Regions from separate parts of the Clostridium moutaii genome, predicted to be linked through region 1. Evidence: predicted binding sites of a transcription regulator. Region 1 holds the regulator's gene; each other region holds the start of a gene.

The links. Region 1 encodes HrcA, which represses chaperone genes, less so after heat shock. Its sites were predicted from a motif close to TGTTAGCACTCNNNNNNNNNGAGTGCTAACA; they were not measured.
Region 2: the regulator HrcA is predicted to act here: its motif matches at 2,163-2,193, upstream of htpG (molecular chaperone HtpG).
Region 3: the regulator HrcA is predicted to act here: its motif matches at 1,409-1,439, upstream of groES (co-chaperone GroES).

What each region holds. Positions count from the first base shown of each region.
Region 1 is NZ_JBGEWD010000001.1:371,482-374,761, reverse strand. Features, by position in the region: gene lepA (translation elongation factor 4) at 1-133, shown strand, start outside; gene hemW (radical SAM family heme chaperone HemW) at 172-1,323, shown strand; gene hrcA (heat-inducible transcriptional repressor HrcA) at 1,513-2,553, shown strand; gene grpE (nucleotide exchange factor GrpE) at 2,642-3,280, shown strand, end outside.
Region 2 is NZ_JBGEWD010000006.1:190,514-193,793, forward strand. Features, by position in the region: gene htpG (molecular chaperone HtpG) at 113-1,987, opposite strand; gene AB8U03_RS08405 (small, acid-soluble spore protein, alpha/beta type) at 2,323-2,502, opposite strand; gene AB8U03_RS08410 (oleate hydratase) at 2,628-3,280, opposite strand, start outside.
Region 3 is NZ_JBGEWD010000004.1:106,093-109,372, forward strand. Features, by position in the region: gene groL (chaperonin GroEL) at 1-1,003, opposite strand, end outside; gene groES (co-chaperone GroES) at 1,067-1,351, opposite strand; gene AB8U03_RS06040 (TVP38/TMEM64 family protein) at 1,696-2,418, opposite strand; gene AB8U03_RS06045 (4Fe-4S dicluster domain-containing protein) at 2,617-3,280, opposite strand, start outside.

The DNA.
Region 1 (3,280 bases):
TTATGGAGGAGATATATCCAGAAAGAAAAAACTTCTTGAAAAACAAAAAGAAGGAAAGAAGAGAATGAGGCAGGTAGGTTCTGTAGAAATTCCCCAGGAAGCTTTTATGACCATACTTAAAACAGAAGACTAGTTGGGAGAAATATTTATATATTTTTAGGAAGTGTTTTTATGCACAGCATTGAAAAGACAACTATAGAGGAATCAGCATCTCTATATATACATATACCTTTCTGTAAAAAAAAATGTCTTTATTGCGATTTCCCGTCCTATAGTGGCAAGGAAGAATTTATGTGGAACTATTCAAAAGCGTTGGCTAAAGATATAGGTCTTATAGGAGATAGAACTATAAAGACCATATTTATAGGTGGGGGCACTCCTACCTATTTATCATTAAAAGCATGGAATAATATATATAAGGCTGTGAAAAAATTAAATGTAGAAGATAATTTGGAATTTACAGTAGAAGGGAATCCAGGTACATTTACAGAAACAAAATTAAGCTTTTTGAAAGGGATGGGAGTCAACAGATTGAGTATAGGGCTTCAAGCCTGGCAGAATTTTATGCTTGAGAGAATAGGCAGAATCCACACTATAGGTGATTTCTTAGAGGGATATAAAATGGCAAGAAAATTAGGCTTTTCAAATATAAATGTAGATCTTATGTTTGGACTTCCAGGTCAGACTTTAAAAGATTGGAAGGAATCCTTGAAAAATGTAGTGAAACTGGAGCCGGAGCATATATCCTGCTACAGCCTTATAATAGAGAAAGGCACTGCTTTTTACAATATGTACAAAAACAATGAATTAATACTTCCAGGAGAAGAAGAAGAAAGACAGATGTATGATTTTGCACTGGAGTTTCTTTCTGAAAATGGATACAATCAGTATGAAATATCCAACTTTTCTAAAAATAGCAGTGAGTGTAGGCATAACCTGGTATACTGGAATTTGGAGCCTTATATAGGTTGTGGAGTCAGTGCCCATTCTTATATAGATGGGTATAGATATAGAAATACATCGGATATAGAAGAATATATTTTAGAAGGCATCCAGGGAAAATTCATGAAATTGGATAAACATAAGAATTCGATTTGTGATGATATGGAGGAATTTATGTTTATGGGTCTTAGAAAGATAAATGGAATTTCCATGAGAAACTTCAAATATAGATTTGATAGAGATATTTATTCAGTGTATGGCAGCATAATAAATAAATATATAAAAAAAGGAATATTGGTAGTGGATGGAGATAGAATGTATTTAAATAAGAGGGGAATAGAAGTATCTAACAGTGTGATGTGTGAATTTATATTGACCTAATATTAATTGTATTAGATATTTTGAGTAAACTTGAGAAAACATTATGAATTTGAGTATAAACCATATAAACTATACTGTTTGTTCAAATAATATAGTTTATATGGTGTTGACAAAAAAAATTATGAGTGATATTTTTTAATCATAGCATTAGCACTCAACAGTAATGAGTGCTAATAAAGAGGTGATATTATGGAAATGGATGAAAGAAAAATAAGAATACTTCAGGCAATAGTAAATAATTATATAAATAGTGCCGAGCCTGTTGGATCCAGAACCATAGCTAAAAAATATGACTTGGGGGTAAGTTCTGCAACTATAAGAAATGAAATGTCAGATCTTGAAGAAATGGGTTATTTAGAGCAGCTTCATAGTTCTTCAGGGAGGATACCCTCCAATAAAGGGTATAGGTTGTATGTAGATAAATTGATGCAGATACCAAATTTGAGTCCAGAAGAAATGCATATAATAAAAAGCCAAATTATAAATAACGCTTTATTTGAAGTTGATAAAATAATAAAGCAAGCTATTTACCTTTTGTCAGAGCTTACAAGACTTACTTCTATAGTTAGAGCGCCTTCTGTAAAAAAAGGTCATATAAGGCATATACAGTTGGTAAATATAGAATCTAACAGCAATATTTTATTAGTACTTATAATCGACAGTGGGATTATAAAGAATAATTTTATAAAAATTAAGAAAACTATTTCCGATAATATTCTTATTAAATTGAGTAATATATTGAATTCCAGATTAAAAAATTTATGTGCTGATGATATAGATTTAGAAATTATAAGTAATCTTAAGTTAGCTTTAAAGGGATACGAGGATATAGTCGATGAAATAATTTATGTTTTATATGATAGATTGAACGATGTAGATAATTCAGAGATATATATGCAGGGAGCTACAAATATATTTGATTATCCAGAATATAAGGATATAGAAAAGGCAAGAGAATTTTTATCCATGTTGGATAATAAGGATAAGGTAAGTAGTTTATTAAACAGTGCTTCAAGTATTTCAGTAAAAATAGGCAGTGAGAATTATATAGAAGGTGCAGAAGATTGCAGTGTAATATCTGCAGTATACAGTTTAAATGAAAAACCAATAGGAGAAATTGGTGTAATAGGACCTACAAGAATGCCTTATTCCAAGGTCATATCCGTATTGGCAAATGTGGTAAAAGAAATGAATTATATTTTAAGTCATGCTTATTCTGATGGAAAATAGAAAAAATTGTTTTAAAGTCAGACAATGGTTTGGCAAAGTTTAATTTATGTAAATAGCAATAAAATGTTGGATTGGAGGAAATGTCTAAATGTTAAAAGATGAGGATATGGATGCACAGAATATTAAAAAAGAATGTGCTGAAAAGGAAAATAGTTGTTGTGGAGAAGATAAAAACTCTGTAAAAGATGAAAAAGTTGATTTAGATGAAGAATTACAAAAATCTGATAAGGAAAATGTAAAAGATGAAACAGAAGTAGATTATGAAGAAAAAGCAGATGATGAAACAGAAGTAAAAGATGATGGAAATAATGAAAAAGAAGATGAACTTAAAGAGAAAAGAATAAATCTCCAAAAAGAATTAAAAAAAGAGAATTTTAAGTTGAAGGATGAAAACAATAAAATTATGAATGAAATTAAAGCTCTTAAAGATAGACTTTCCAGAACCAAAGCAGAGTATGACAATTTTAGAAAAAGAACATCGAAAGAAAAGGAAGGCATTTATTCTGATGCATGTAAAGATATATTGAAGGAAGTTTTACCTGTATTGGATAATTTGGAAAGGGCAGTGAAAGTAGAGGGAAATGCAGAGGATTTAAAAAAGGGTGTAGAAATGACAGTGAAACAATTTAATACTGCACTTGAAAAATTGAATGTGGAGGAAATCCCTTCTGAAGGGAAATTTAATCCTAATGTTCATAATGCAGTTATGCATATAGAAGATGATAGT
Region 2 (3,280 bases), on a different contig from region 1:
TTTGATTATTCTAACAACTTTGCAATTCAAATTTCTTAATATTTAACTATTTACAAAATATAAAAATACAAGCTTTGCCATAGAGGCAAAGCTTGTAATCTTATATTATAAATTATTTAATTAAACAACATACATCATTTGCAAATTGCACTGGATCCTCTACAGGAAGTCCTTCAATTAGAAGTGCCTGGTTATACAACAGATTGGAATACATTTTTAATTTATCTTTATCTTCTGCATATGCCTTTTTAATTGCCTTGAACATCTCATGGTTAGTATTCACTTCCAAAATTTTATCTGCTTTGATGTTTTGATTATTTGGCATCATATTAAGTACCTTTTCCATTTCAATAGACACTTCCCCATCATTTGCCAGGCAGACAGGATGAGTTTTCAATCTATTGGATGCCCTAACCTCTTTTACTTTATCTTTTAACACCTCTTTCATAAAATCAAACAGTTGCTTATTTTCCTCAGTTTCTTTTTTACTTTCCTTATCATCGGAATCAAAACCTAAATCTTTGCTGGAAACAGATTTAAATTCTTTTTCCTTATATTTTGCAAGCATTTTAATTGCAAATTCATCCACATCATCAGTAAAATATAATATTTCAAAACTCTTATCTTTAACCAGTTCAGTTTGAGGTAATTTTTCGATTTTTTCTATGTTTTCACCAGCTGCATAGTATATATACTTTTGATCCTCTTTCATACGTGAAACATATTCATCAAGGCTTACAAGCTTTTTCTCCGTAGAAGAATAAAACATCAGTAAATCCTGCAGCACTTCCTTGTTAGCTCCAAAGTCAGAATAAACTCCATATTTAAGCTGCTTTCCAAAGCTATTATAAAATTCAATATATTTCTCACGATCATTTTTAAACATTAAAAGAAGTTCGTCCTTTATTTTGTCCTTTATTTTTTTTGCAATAAATTTAAGCTGCCTGTCATGCTGCAGAAGTTCTCTGGAAATATTAAGGGAAAGATCTGCTGAGTCCACCAGACCCTGCACAAAGCTAAAATAATCCGGCAATAAATCAGCACATTTTTCCATTATCAAAACACCATTTGAATAAAGTTCCAATCCTTTTTCAAATTCCTTTGTATAAAAATCATAAGGTGCCTTAGCTGGAATGAAAAGCAAAGTTCTATAACTTACTACCCCTTCAACACTTGAGTGTATCACCCTAAGAGGTTTTTCATACCCAAAATGCTTATCCATATAAAATTGATCGTAATCCTCAGGTTTCAATTCATTTTTATTTTTTCTCCAGATTGGTACCATACTATTTAAAGTTTCATCCTCAAAATAGTCCTCTTGTTCCTTATCATTATCCTTTTTAGGTCTGCTTTTCTTTACCATCATTTTAATTGGATACTTTATAAAATCAGAATACTTTTTAACTAAAGACTTGATTTTATATTCATCTAGAAACTGATCATACTTTTCATCTTCAGTATTTTCTTTAATCTTCAATGTAATTTCAGTACCTACCGTTTCCTTTTCACAAGGTTCAATATTATATCCATCTGCACCTTTTGATTCCCATTTATATGCCTTATCCGAATTAATGGAACGACTTTTTACAGTTACTACATCAGACACCATGAAAGCAGAATAAAATCCAACTCCAAATTGACCTATAATATTCACTCCATCTTTTATATCATTTTGATTTTTAAACGCAAGAGAACCACTTTCTGCAATAGTTCCAAGATTATTTTCAAGTTCTTCCTCTGTCATACCTATACCTGTATCAGTAATTGCAAGTGTTCTTTTTTCTTTATCTGCAGTAATTCTAATATAGAAATCATCCTTGTTGAAACTAACATTTTCGTCAACAAGTGACCTATAATAACTTTTGTCAATTGCATCACTGGCATTTGATATAAGTTCCCTTAAAAATATTTCTTTATTTGTGTAAATTGAGTTAACCATTAAATCAAGCAATCTTTTTGATTCTGCCTTAAATTCTTTTACAGCCATTCTATCATTTCCTTTCACCTATATCTAAGTTGCAAGGCACAAAGCCCCTTGCTACAGCTATCATTATATAATAAACCAATATTTCATCACTGCAATGAAATCACTGCAATGAAATCACTTCAATAAAACCACGCCTGTTATTTTAAATTAGCATGGTTATTTGTATTATACTTCTTGTTAGCACTTTCACTAACTGAGTGCTAATTTAATTTTAGCAATTATTCTATCTTTGTCAATATATTTTTATAAATTTATTTATTATTATAGATATAAATATGCCAATAAACTAGAAAACTATTTACTTCTAAATTTATTGGCATATTTTCATAAATTAATTATTTTAATTTTTTTTCATATTTTTCAACCATTTTTTTCACCATCCGACCACCAACGGAAAAATTATTTACTGAGTCAGGATTATTGTTATTTGCGGCCAATTCTCTGGCTGCTTCTATTTTTAACTTTTCCATACCTTTTTTGGCTTCAGGAACTAGTATTCTATTTCTTCTGGACATAAATATCATCTCCTCTAATAGTAGTTTGTACATTTCAAAGAAGTATATGATAGAAAATCATAGTATATTATTATGGAAACTTCTAAAATCCTCAATTTATCCCCTTTAGCCTGCTTTTCCACAGCTTATCTAAAAGCAGTTTTTAAAGCTTCCTTTAGCACCTTAGGCCTCCTTTTATAAGGAGTTACCGGGCGAATCTCTTTATCCGTTACATTAAATAGCTTATATATGGCAATTCGTGCTGACCGTACAGAATATTCCTCAGTAAACACCATATCTTCTGGGATCTCAACAAATTGACCAATCATGGCAAAATTTGTTGAACCTTTTGGTACAACCTGAGGACGATCGGTCATCTTTCTAGGTTGGAACTGAGCATCTACATAAGGCATCATACATGGAATAACATTGACTACAGTTTCCATTATTTCATCTTTTTTGTCTTCCATATGTAAATGGTGTAAAAGTTCTATCAAAAGTTCTTCACCAGTGCAATCAGCCATTGATTTCTTTATATAATTTCCAATTTTATCTGTATATAGTCCATAGCCCCAAAAAATAGTTGTATCAAGTGTTTGATTTTTAAAATGGGGCTGAGCTGCAACAACAATGCTCATTAACCAGTTGGAATCTTTAAATGTCATTAATGCACCACTGCCTGGAATATTAGTGGAAAATTTTTCAATTAGTCTTAATAATTTATTGCCCTTACAAGTTACAGTGAAACTTTCCCAGTTGGTTTGCTCGGGATGGCTGAAAAATGGTTCTGGATTGCCAA
Region 3 (3,280 bases), on a different contig from region 1:
CTCTTCCATTTACTATAGTAGTATTTTCTTTATCTATTTTTACTGATTCAGCTCTTCCTAAATCTTGTAAGTCAACTTCCTTCAAGTCTCTTCCAAGTTCTTCAGAAATCACCTGGCCACCGGTAAGTATTGCTATATCTTGGAGCATTTCTTTTCTTCTATCTCCAAAACCAGGTGCTTTTACTGCTACGCAGGTAAATGTTCCTCTCAATTTATTTACAACTAAAGTTGTAAGTGCTTCACCCTCTACATCTTCAGCTATTATAAGTAACTTCTTCCCTTGTTGAACTATTTTCTCAAGTAATGGAAGTATATCTTGAATATTTGATAACTTTTTATCTGTTATTAAAATATACGGATCTTCTAGTGCAGCTTCCATCTTTTCTGTATCTGTAACCATATATGCACTTAAATAACCTCTGTCAAATTGCATACCCTCAACTACTTCTAGTTCAGTTCCCATAGTTTTAGATTCTTCAACGGTTATAACACCCTCATTGCCTACCTTTTCCATAGCATCAGCTATTAATTTACCAATTTCCTCATCAGAAGCTGATATAGCTGCAATTCTTGCTATATCTTCTTTTCCATTTACAGTTCTTGAAACCTTCTTTATTTCCTCTACAGCCTTATCTACAGCTATTTTTATGCCTTGTCTTATAAGCATTGGATTAGCTCCAGCTGTAACATTTTTTAAGCCTTCTCTTATTATAGCCTGAGCAAGTAAAGTTGCAGTAGTAGTTCCATCTCCTGCCACATCGTTTGTCTTTGTAGCAACTTCCTTTACAAGCTGAGCTCCCATATTTTCATAAGGATCTTCCAATTCTATTTCTTTTGCTATAGTAACACCATCATTTGTAATGAGTGGGGAACCAAATTTTTTGTCAAGTATTACATTTCTTCCCTTAGGTCCAAGGGTTATTTTTACTGTATTTGCTAATTTATTTACGCCCTCTTGCATCTTTGCTCTTGCGTCTTCACTAAATAAAATACTTTTTGCCATAAAAAAACCTCCTTACAACTACTTGTTATAATAAATACTTTTTGTTCCTGAAAATCAACTTTTCTACTCAATTATACCCAATATATCATCTTGTCTTAAGATGGTATATTCTGTACCATCTATTTTTACTTCATTTCCAGCATATTTGGAGAATAATACTCTTTCTCCTACTTTAACTCCTATCTTAACTTCCTTTCCATCAACTATTCCACCGGGTCCTACTGCTACAACTTCTGCTTCTTGTGGCTTTTCTTTAGCAGTACCTGGTAAAACGATACCACTTTTTGTGGTTTCCTCTGCTTCAATTTTTTTAATTACAACCCTGTCTCCAAGTGGTCTAATTTTCATCTAAACCCCTCCTTCAAAATACTTTAAATTTATTTTAATTTATTTTTTAGCTTTCCTTGTTAGCACTCATTAATTATGAGTGCTAATACAATTATTATAATAATGAATACCATTTATATTATCAAATTTAAATTTTACATATATTATACTATTTTTCATAGAAAATATCTAATATGCTTTAATTAAATAGATATTTCAGCTTATTTCTATTAATTTCACAAATATACTGATATGCAGATATTTCATAAAGAAACCAATATTATTATTATCTTCCAACTAGGATTATATATACAAAATAATTGAAACTTATTTGAACAAAAAAAGCAATAAGCAATGTTTCAAATTTACTTATTGCTCTCTGATTGAAATTTTTTTACCGTTTTAGCTATTATTTTTTCTCCTTTTAATACACCTATTGCAAATAGTGAAGTCATCATTACAGCTATAATTATCAATACTATTTTATTTCCCGAATATATCTTTGAGCCAAAATAAGTGGAAATAATTATCCCAGGCAATCTTCCAAAAGTTGAGCATAATACAAAATTTCTAAGGCTAATACTGGATATACCGCACATGTAAGCTAAAATATCCTTAGGTATACCCGGAATTAAATACAGTAAAAATACTATGTAATTCACACTTCCCAGTTGCAATATTTTATCAAAAAATCTTAAATGTCTTTTCGATATTATTTTATTTATAAGAGGTTTTCCATAAATTCTGGATACACTATAGTCAATTATACTTCCCGCAGTTATACCTATAATAGATAGTATGCTTCCAAATAAAGTACCATATATATATCCGCCTGCAATTTGAATAATTTCCCCGGGTATAAAAAAGGCTATTACCTGTAAAATTTGAATAAATAAAAACACCGATATACCATATCTGCCATAAGACATTATTATATTCTTTATTTTATTAGGATCCCTGAATATATAAATATATTTATAATAATATTCATAAGCTGCAATAAGCAATATAACCAGTATCACACCCAATACTAGATAGGATTTATATTCTGTTAATTTTTTTTTAAATCTTTCACTATAAGTTTTCAACCCATATCACCCTTATAACATACTTATATTTTAATATTAATTATATCCAGTTAATTTTATCATATACTTTTGTAGACTAGAATATGATTTATAGCAATTTTATCACAAATAGTCTGCATTATTACCTTAAATTTTAATTAAACTTTAAAGATTAAAATGCACTGATAACTTTTAGTAAATTATCAGTGCATTTTTAAGTTATCTATTTAAATTAATTTCTTTAAATCTTCTTAAATTTTCGTTGGAAAGCACGGATTTTTTATTGGACTGTTTACTAAATTTGACCAACTGTGGTTTTGCTCTCATAATTTGTGTCATTGCAGCCGGTCCACCAATACATCCGCCTTGACACATCATTCCCTCTATAAAGTTACCCTGAAGCCTCTTTGATTTAGCCATGGTCATAGCTTTTTTTATCTCATCTTTTCCACTTACCCTTACAGGTTCAAATGGAATGTCACATTTTTTGTCACCTATATAATTTTCTATGGCAGATGTAAGTCCACCTTCTTGGGCGAACCCTCTTCCATAAAGAGATGCATCATCTACAGGTATATCCTCACAATCTTCAGGTTCTACACCAAATGCCCCCATCAGTGCTGATATTTCTTCAAATGTTAAAACATAATCCACTGCACCTTTTATAGATTTCCTATTTATTTCACTTTTTTTAGCAGTACAAGGTCCTATAAAAACTACAATTGCATCTTTATTTTCCTTTTTAATCATTCTAGCTGCAGCAATCATAGGTGAAACAGTGCTGGATATTCTTGACACTTCACCTGGAAATTTGTTTTCAATATAACTCATAAATCCCGTGCAGCATGAATTTGTCATGTATTTATCTCCTGATTTCATTCTC